DNA from 2 places in the Micromonospora sp. NBRC 110037 genome. Region 2 is predicted to be linked to the other one. Evidence: predicted binding sites of a transcription regulator. Region 2 holds the regulator's gene; the other holds the start of a gene.

Region 1 (4,855 bases), on a different contig from region 2:
TCGCGAGCTGGCGGCGCTGACGTCCCAGATCGCTGACGCGAACCGGCGGCTCGCGGCGGAGGGCCGCAACGGCGGCGAGTTCATCAACAACGCGATCCTGGGTCCGCTCGCGGACAAGCGGACCGCGGCGCTGAACCGGATCGCCACCGCCATCGGCCGGTTCGGCCAGCGCCCGCAGGGGCTGGACCAGTTCGCCCGGTGCGCGTTGACCGACGTCCCCGGCAACGGTGGGGGTCAGAACGGCGGGGGTCAGAACGGCGGCAACAACAACGGCGGTCAGAACGGGGGCCAGAACGGCGGGAACAACGGCGGCGGGAACAACAACGGCGGCGGCCAGAACAACGGTGGCGGCAACGGGCTGAACGTGCTCGCCAAGGACTGCTCCGGCAGCCAGCTGCAGGGGCACGACGGCTTCCAGAACGGCAACCGGTGCGTCAGCACCGCGTTCGGTGAGGTGGGCGCCGCGGCGAACAACCCGTCGCTGCTGATCACGCAGTTCCCGAACCAGGTGCGGCGCAACCAGCCGTTCACGCTCCGGGTGACCACCAAGAACCTGGTGCGGGACCGCTTCCTCGCGGCCGGGCAGGGCGGCTACTACCTGGAGAGCTCGCTGCTCAACGGTCAGGGCCTGGTGCGCGGCCACTTCCACACCGCCTGCCGGATGCTCGGCAGCACCCGGCAGCCCCCGAACCCGCAGGACGTGCCGGCGTTCTTCGTCGCCACCGAGGACGGCCGCGGCGGCAACCAGCCGGACGACGTGCTGATCCAGATCCCGGGCCTGGCGCAGTCGGGCGTGGCGCAGTGCGCGGTCTGGGCCGGTGACGGCTCGCACCGCATCCCGATGATGGAGCGGGCGAACCAGACTCCCGCCATCGACGTGGTGCGCATCCGGGTCAACTGAGGACACGCGACGGCCGCGGCCGCCCGGGAACCGTCCGGGTGGCCGCGGCCGTGTCGTGTCCGCGTGGTGGGTACGCGAGGCGGGTCCGGCAGGGGAGCGTGGGAATCGTTCCGGGAAGAAGTTTCGTGCCGTCGGACTCCAGCCCGATGAAAGTCACCGACAACACAAAAGGCCGGCCGGGCGCTGCGATTTCTCAGCGTGACCCTGGGATACCCGACGGTGAGTGTTTAGCGCTCAGCGGTTCTTGTACGCCTCGACGACCGACACCGGGATGCGCCCGCGCTCGGAAATCTCGTACCCGTTCTTGGCTGCCCATTCGCGGATGGCGCGGTTCTGCTCGCGGTCCATTCCCGAGGTGCTCGGCCGGCCCGCGCGCCGGGTGGCGCGGGCGACCTCGGTGGCGCCGCGGCCGATCCGCCTGCCAGCGCTGATGTACGGGTCCAGCGCCTTGCGCAGAACGCCCGCGTTCTCGTCGGACACGTCGATCGTGTACGCCACGCCGTCCAGGCTGAACTCGACGGTCCGATCGGCCTTTCCGCCGTCGAGGTCGTCGGTCAGAACGGTGATTACTTTCCTTGCCATCGCCATTACTCCCTGTGTCGGGCGGGGTGTGCTAAGAGTCTGACTTACCTCACGGTAATTTCGCAACAATACCCGCCTCTTTGCATTCGGCGGGTCGTGCCAGGTAAGCGTCGCGGCCAATAGAGGACCGGTGCGCGAACAGGCGTCGGGAAGGCCGGAAGTGGCGTGGGTCACAACCCGGAACAAGGGACACCTTTTGTTACTTGAGCCAGACACGCTCAACCAACGTGATGGCAGGTGTCCGATGGCAACTCTTCCGGTACTTCCCCTGACCGACACCGTCCTGCTGCCCGGGATGGTCATCCCGGTCACCCTCGACCCGACCACCCAGGCCGCCGTCGACGCGGCCCGCGCCACCGGCGACAAGGAACTCCTGGCCGTGCCCCGCCTCGACGGCGAGTACGGCTCCGTCGGCGTGGTCGGCACGATCGAGAAGGTGGGCCGGCTGCCCAGCGGCGAGCCGGCCGCCGTGATCCGCGGTCTCGTCCGGGCCCGTATCGGCTCCGGCGTGCCCGGTCCCGGCGCCGCGCTCTGGGTCGAGGCCGCGACCCTCGACGAGCCCGCCCCGGCGGGCCGCGCCCGGGAACTCGCCCGCGAGTACCGCGCGCTCATGACCTCGGTGCTCCAGCAGCGCGGCGCCTGGCAGGTGATCGACGCGATGGAGCGGATGACGGACCTGTCCGAGCTGGCCGACTCGGCCGGCTACGCGCCCTGGCTCAGCCTGGCGCAGAAGACCGAGCTGCTCGCCGCGCCGGACGTCACCGCCCGGCTGGAGCTGCTGGTCGGCTGGGTGAAGGAGCACCTGGCCGAGCAGGAGGTCACCGAGCAGATCAACAGCGACGTGCGCGAAGGGCTGGAGAAGTCCCAGCGCGAGTTCCTGCTCCGCCAGCAGCTCGCCGCGATCCGCAAGGAACTCGGCGAGGACGAGCCGGACGGCTCCGCCGACTACCGCTCCCGGGTGGAGTCCGCCGACCTGCCGGAGAAGGTACGCGAGGCGGCGCTGCGCGAGGTCGGCAAGCTGGAACGGGCCAGTGACGCCTCACCCGAGGCGGGCTGGATCCGTACCTGGCTGGACACCGTGCTGGAGATGCCGTGGAGCACGCGTACCGCTGACAACACGGACCTGGCCGCGGCGCGGGCCGTGCTCGACGCCGACCACGCCGGCCTGGCCGACGTGAAGGACCGCATCCTGGAGTACCTCGCGGTGCGCAACCGGCGCGCGGAGCGCAACCTCGGCGTGGTCGGCGGACGCGGCTCCGGCGCGGTGCTCGCCCTGGCCGGCCCGCCCGGTGTCGGCAAGACCAGCCTCGGCGAGTCGGTCGCCCGGGCGCTGGGCCGCAACTTCGTCCGCGTCTCCCTCGGCGGCGTCCGGGACGAGGCGGAGATCCGCGGCCACCGGCGCACCTACGTCGGCGCGCTGCCCGGCCGGATCGTGCGGGCGCTGCGCGAGGCCGGCTCGATGAACCCGGTCGTGCTGCTCGACGAGGTCGACAAGCTGGCCGCCGGCTACTCCGGCGACCCGGCGGCGGCTCTGCTGGAGGTGCTCGACCCGGCGCAGAACCACACGTTCCGCGACCACTACCTGGAGGTCGACCTCGACCTGTCCGACGTGCTGTTCCTCGCCACCGCCAACGTGGTGGAGGCGATCCCCGGCCCGCTGCTGGACCGGATGGAGCTGGTCGCGCTGGACGGCTACACCGAGGACGAGAAGGTGGCCATCGCCCGCGACCACCTGCTGCCCCGGCAGCGGGAAAGGGCCGGGCTGACCGGCGAGGAGGTGAGCGTCGCCGACGACGCGCTGGCGCTGATCGCGGGCGAGTACACCCGGGAGGCCGGTGTCCGGCAGCTCGAACGGGCCCTGGCGAAGATCCTGCGCAAGGTGGCCGTCGCGCTCGCCACGGACGCCGCGCCGGTACACGTGGACGCCGGGAACCTGGCCCGCTACCTGGGCCGGCCGAAGTTCACCCCGGAGTCGGCCGAGCGGACCGCCGTGCCCGGCGTGGCGACCGGCCTGGCCGTCACCGGCGCCGGTGGCGACGTGCTGTTCATCGAGGCCACCACCATGGAGGGCGAGCCCGGGCTGACGCTCACCGGGCAGCTCGGCGACGTGATGAAGGAGTCCGCGCACATCGCGTGGTCGTACCTGCGGTCGAACGGGCGGCGCTACGGGCTGGACCCGAACGCGCTGGCCGGGCGGCGGATCCACCTGCACGTCCCGGCGGGCGCGGTACCGAAGGACGGCCCGAGCGCCGGCATCACCATGGTGACCGCGCTGGCCTCACTGGTGACCGGGCGTCCGGTGCGGCCCGAGTTCGGGATGACCGGCGAGGTGACGCTCTCCGGCCGGGTGCTGCCGATCGGCGGGGTGAAGCAGAAGCTGCTCGCCGCGCACCGGGCCGGTCTCACCGAGGTGATCATCCCGAAGCGCAACGAGCCGGACCTGGACGACCTGCCGGCGCAGGTGCGGGAGGCGCTGACCGTGCACACCCTGTCCGACGTGGCGGACGTGCTCGCGCTGGCGCTGCGCCCAGCCGAACTCGACACGCAGGCGCTGGACGGCCCGGCGCTCGCCGCGGCCTGACGGCCGTCGCCCCGGCCACCGTACGCACGGTGGCCGGGGCGACGCCGTGTCCGTCCGCGCTCAGCGCCGGTCGCGCCGCTCGTAACCCCGGTCGCGGCGCTCACCGGAACCGTCGCCGTCCCGGTCCCGGCGTACGGTCGCCTTACGGCCCTTGATCGTGGTGCCCCGCAACCCTGAGATGATCTCGTCGGCCACCGCCTGCGGCACCTCGACCAGCGAGAACCGGTCGGCGATCTCGATCGAGCCGATGTCCCGGCCACTGATCCGGGTCTCCCCGGTGATCGCGCCGACCAGGTCCTGCGGCCGTACCCCGGCACGCCGGCCCAGCCCGATGAAGACCTGGGTGGTCCCCCCGGTACGCGGACGGCCCGGCCCCCGGCGCTCGCCCCGCCCACCGGTCTCCGGGCGGCCCTCGCGCGGGCCCCGGACCGGAACCTGCGGGATCTCCTCCTCGTCGTCCGAGCCGGGCGACGTCGCCTCGTGCGCCAGCTTCACCGCCGCCAGCGCCACCTCGACCAGGTCGAACTCGTCGGTCAGCGACTCGACGATCACCCGGTACGGGTCGAGGTCGTCCTCCAGCAGGCTCTCCCGCAGCGCGCCCTGGGTCAGCTCCAGCCGCCGGGTGCGCATGTCCGCCACCGTGGGGATCTTGTCGATGGTGATCCGCTGGCCGGTGACCCGCTCGATGGTCTTGAGCATCCGGTGCTCGCGCGGCTCGGCGAGCGTGATCGCCACGCCCTCCCGCCCGGCCCGGCCGACCCGCCCGATCCGGTGCACGTACGACTCCGGCG
Region 2 (4,855 bases):
GGGCTGGTCGAGGAGGCCGAGGTCGTGGTCGACGAGATCGGCGGCGAGGCCGAGGTCACCGGGCCGACAGTGGTCGACTCCCCGGCCGAGCCGAGCGGGGAGACGGAGGCGACCGCGCCGCTCGGCGCCGAGCTGGAGTCGCTCCGCACCGACCTGGAGGAGCGCACCCGCGACCTCCAGCGGGTCACGGCGGAGTACGCCAACTACCGCAAGCGGGTCGACCGGGACCGCAACCTGGTCCAGGAGCAGGCCACCGGCACTGTGCTCAGCGCGCTGCTGCCGATCCTGGACGACCTGGACCGGGCCCGTGAGCACGGCGATCTGGTGGGCCCGTTCGGCAGCGTGGCCGAGCAGCTCACCGCCGCGCTGGGCAAGTTCGGCCTGACCGCGTTCGGCGAGAAGGGCGACCCGTTCGACCCGACCCGGCACGAGGCGGTGGCGCACCAGACCTCCGCCGACGTGACCGAGTCGACCTGCGTACAGGTCATGCGCCGCGGTTACCAGCTCGGCGAGCGGCTGCTGCGGCCCGCCATGGTCGCGGTCGCGGACCCGGAGTAGTGCCGACCCGTGACGTCCCGCCCGCCCCCACCGGGCGGGCGGGACGGCCGGGCTTCGACCCGTGGAAGGGGGTGGACCGGTGAGTTCCAAGGACTGGATCGAGAAGGACTACTACGCCGCGTTGGGCGTGGAGAAGTCCGCCTCCTCGGACGAGATCAAGAAGGCGTACCGCAAGCTGGCCCGGGAGTCGCACCCGGACCACAACCCCGGCGACACCGGGGCCGAGGAGCGGTTCAAGACCGTCTCCGAGGCGTACGCGGTGCTGGGCGACGAGAAGAAGCGACGCGAGTACGACGAGATGCGCTCGCTGTTCGGCTCGGGCGCCTTCCGCCGCAGCGCCCGCGGCGCGGGCCAGCCGGGCGGCGTGCCGTTCGACGTCTCCGACCTGTTCGGCGGCGGCGCGGGCGGCGGGGACACCCGGTTCGGCGGCGGCGGTTTCACCGACCTGTTCAGCTCGATCTTCTCCGGCGGCGGGGGTGGCGCGGCGCGTCCGCGCGGTCCGGCGCGGGGCCGGGACGTCGAGACCGAGGTGGCGCTCGATTTCGAGGATGCGGTACGCGGCGTCACGCTGCCGCTGACGCTGCGCGCGCCCGGCGTCTGCGACACCTGCCACGGCAACGGCGCGAAGCCGGGTACCCAGCCGGTGGCCTGCCCGGTCTGCCACGGCGCCGGCGTGACCACCCGCAACCAGGGGTCGTTCAGCTTCTCCGAGCCGTGTCGCAACTGCCAGGGCGTCGGCACGATCGTCGAGGAGAAGTGCCCAGAGTGCCACGGCACCGGCGGTGTCACCAAGACCCGCACGCTGAACGTGCGCTTCCCGGCCGGGGTGGCCGACGGGCAGCGGATCCGCCTGGCCGGCCGGGGTGAGCCCGGTGAGCGGGGCGGCTCGGCGGGCGACCTGTTCGTGCAGGTGAAGGTCCGCCCGGACGAGCTGTTCGGGCGTACCGGGGACGATCTGACCCTGAACGTCCCGATCACGTACGCCGAGGCGGTCCTCGGCACCGACCTGCGCGTGCCGACCCTGGACGGGACGGTGACGCTGCGGGTGCCACCGGGTACGCCCAGCGGGCGGGTGCTGCGTGCCCGCGGCAAGGGCGTCGTACGCAAGGACGGCCGCGCCGGTGACCTGCTGGTCACGCTCGACGTGGTGGTCCCGGCGAAGGTCTCGGACGAGGCGCGGGCGGCGCTGGAGACCTTCGCGGAGCAGACTCCGCCCGCCGCGCGGGAACATCTCGACGCGCGGGTACGTCGATTCAGTTGACGGCGGCAGCGGAGGTGAGCGGGCATGTCGGAGGAGTACGTCGGCTCGGGTGACCCGGCCTACGAGGCCAAGGTGTTGATGATCTCGGTGGCTGCGCGGATGGCGGGGATGCACCCCCAGACGCTGCGCCAGTACGACCGGCTGGGCCTGGTGCAGGCGGGCCGGGCGTCCGGCGGTGGTCGCCGGTACAGCGTCCGGGACGTGGTGCTGCTGCGCGAGGTGCAGCGGCTCAGCCAGGACGACGGGATCAACCTGGCCGGGGTCAAGCGGATCATCGGGTTGGAGCGGCTGCTCGAAGAGGCACAGCAGCGGGTGGCCCGGCTGGAGGCGGAGCTGGACGCCGCGTACCGGCGGATCGCCGAGCTGGAGTCGCTCGGTGGCTTTGCCCGCGGCGACCTCGTGCCGACCAACCGCACGTCCACCGCGCTCGTCGTCTGGCGACCACGCCGCGCTCCCGACCGCTGACCTTTCACCGGAAGGCCGGCGCGCCCCGCTCCCCCGGGGCCGCGCCGGCCTTCGTACGTCCGGCCCTCGTGCGTCCCTGGTTCGGGGCGCTCGTCGGGGAAAGCGGGATGCGGCAGGGCGCTGTCGACTAGGCTCGCCGGTAGGGCCGAAACCCCTAAATCGGACGCCGAGTTGGCAGGGGGAGCCATGGCGGAACCGGCTAAGAAGGTGGCGGAACGCGCCGAGGAACGGCTGGAGAAGGTGGCCGAGAACGTCCGCGAGCGGTTCGACCGGGTCACCGAGGGACGCTTCAGCGACAAGGTCAAGGAAGGGCGCTTCGCCGACCAGACGGACCACGGCGTGGACCGGGCCCGGGACGACGAGAGGCGCAAGAAGCAGGGCGGGTCGACCTGACGATCCGCCGACGTGCGGGCCGGGATCCACGGGGGATCCCGGCCCGTTCGCCGTTCAACCCGGCGACGTGTCAGAGGCGGCGGTTCTCGCGGACCAGGCCGCCCTCGCACCAGTCCCGGTAGACGAACAGGTCGGGCCGGGCGAGCAGCACGCGGCTGTTGTGCGCCCAGTTGCGCATCAGGTCGTCACCGGCGCGTTCGGCCTGCTCGACAAGCTTGCGGAACCGGCGTTTGGGATGGGCGCGGAAGTTCGTCCGGATGCCGTCGGCGGCGTAGATGTAGAGGCAGTGCAGCGCGAACCGCCGGGCCGGGCAGCGCTCGTCCATCGCCAGGTCGAACAGCGTCTGCACCAGATGGTCACCGGCGACCAGCAGGTCCCAGTCGGGCGGCATCGAGGTCAGCGGCACCGAATCCGGTTGATAGGCCCACGCCCGGAGTTCGGCGGGCGAGGGATCGACCGGATTGGCGAAGCCGTGGAACGTATCTTCCTGCACGCTCACCGGCCGACCTTCCGCTTGCGCTGGCGGGGGCACCGGCCACCCGCGGACCCTGGCTGCTGGGCCGAAACGTTAACGCGGCTGAGCGGAGCAGTGGTAGACCTTCCGGGGATCAATTTGACAACGCCGGGCCGGATCTGCCTGTGGCAGGTCCGGCCCGGCGCGGGTCAGTCCCCGGTCGGCGCGGGCAACGCCGCTGCCGCACGGGCGGCGGCGGCGCGGGAGCGCAGCCACTGCTTGAACCACTGGGTGTCGGGCAGCCGGGCGAGCAGCGGCCCGGTCACCACCGTGATCAACACGTACGCGGTGGCGAGCGCCGCCAGCTTCGGGTTCACCGGGTAGGCGGCCGCGACGGCCAGTCCGGCGATGACGATGGAGAACTCGCCGCGCGGGGTCAGCGCCAGGCCGGCCCGCCAGCGACCGGGCTCGGCGATCCCCGCCCGGCGGGCGGCCAGGTAGCCGGTGGCCACCTTCGTCGCCATGGTGACCACTGCCAGCACCAGCGCCGGCAGCAGCACCGGCGGCATGTCCAGCGGGTTGGTGACCAGCCCGAAGAACACGAAGAAGACAGCGGCGAAGAGATCCCGCAGCGGGGAGAGCAGTTCGGTGGCGTGGTGCGCCACCGGCCCGGACAACGCGATGCCGACCAGGAACGCGCCGACAGCGGCGGAGACCTGGAGTTTGGCGGCGATACCGGCGACCAGCAGGGTCAGGCCGAGCACCCCGAGCAGGAGCGCCTCCGGGTCCTTGGCGGAGAGCGCGGCGGAGATCAGGTGGCCGTACCGGATCGCCACGGCCAGCACCACGACGACGGTGAACACCGCGATGGCGAGCGCGATGCCGCCCTTCATCAGGCCGACCCCGGCGAGCAGCGCGGTGACCAGCGGCAGGTAGAGGGCCATCGCCAGGTCCTCGATCACCAGGACGGAGAGGATCACCGGCGTCTCCCGGTTACCGACCCGGCCCAGGTCGCCGAGCACCTTGGCGATCACGCCCGACGACGACACCCAGGTGACGCCTCCGAGCACCACTGCGGCGACCCAGCCCCACCCGAGCAGCAGCGCGAACCCGAAGCCGGGCAGCGCGTTGAGCACCGCGTCGATCAGACCGGCCGGCGCGGCCGAGCGGAGGTTGCCCACCAGTTCGTTGGCGCTGTACTCCAGGCCGAGCATGACCAGCAGCAGGATCACGCCGATCTCGGCGCCGACGGCGAAGAACTCCTCGCTGGCGTTGAGCGGCAGCAGGCCACCGTGCCCGAACGCCAGGCCGGCGAGCAGGTAGAGCGGGATGGGCGAGACACCGACGCGACGGCTCAGCCGGCCGAGCAGGCCGAGCAGGAGCAGCAGCGCACCGACCTCGATGAGCAGGATTGTGGTTTCGTGCATACGCGTCAGACGTCCGGGTCGGTCTCGGCGAGGATCGCGGTCACGCCGTCGAGCCCCTGGCGGGTACCGACCACGACGACCACGTCGCCGGCTTCGAACCGGAAAGTGGGATCCGGCGAGACGTTCACCGTGCCCTGACGCAGCACGGCGACGATCGACGCGCTGGTCCGGGTCCGGGCCTTGGTGTCACCCAGCCGCTTGCCGACGTATTTCGAGCCGGCCGGAATGGCGATCTGCTCGGTCAGCAGCCCGGCGGCCTGCTCGCGCAGCCCGGAGAGCTGACCCAGCATCAGCGAC

The links. Region 2 encodes HspR, which represses chaperone genes until heat shock. Its sites were predicted from a motif close to TTGAGTNNNNNNNACTCAA; they were not measured.
Region 1: lon (endopeptidase La) is a predicted target of HspR. The motif match lies at 1,687-1,705, and genes of this name have one in related genera.

The regions. Positions count from the first base shown of each region.
Region 1 is NZ_BBVA01000002.1:1,369,128-1,373,982, forward strand. It holds gene A4R25_RS05180 (hypothetical protein) at 1-901, shown strand, start outside; gene A4R25_RS05185 (Lsr2 family protein) at 1,136-1,483, opposite strand; gene lon (endopeptidase La) at 1,728-4,064, shown strand; gene A4R25_RS05195 (DEAD/DEAH box helicase) at 4,125-4,855, opposite strand, start outside.
Region 2 is NZ_BBVA01000008.1:38,035-42,889, reverse strand. It holds gene grpE (nucleotide exchange factor GrpE) at 1-558, shown strand, start outside; gene dnaJ (molecular chaperone DnaJ) at 638-1,819, shown strand; gene A4R25_RS22345 (heat shock protein transcriptional repressor HspR) at 1,844-2,284, shown strand; gene A4R25_RS22340 (hypothetical protein) at 2,471-2,677, shown strand; gene A4R25_RS22335 (hypothetical protein) at 2,748-3,176, opposite strand; gene A4R25_RS22330 (cation:proton antiporter) at 3,341-4,558, opposite strand; gene A4R25_RS22325 (cation:proton antiporter regulatory subunit) at 4,564-4,855, opposite strand, start outside.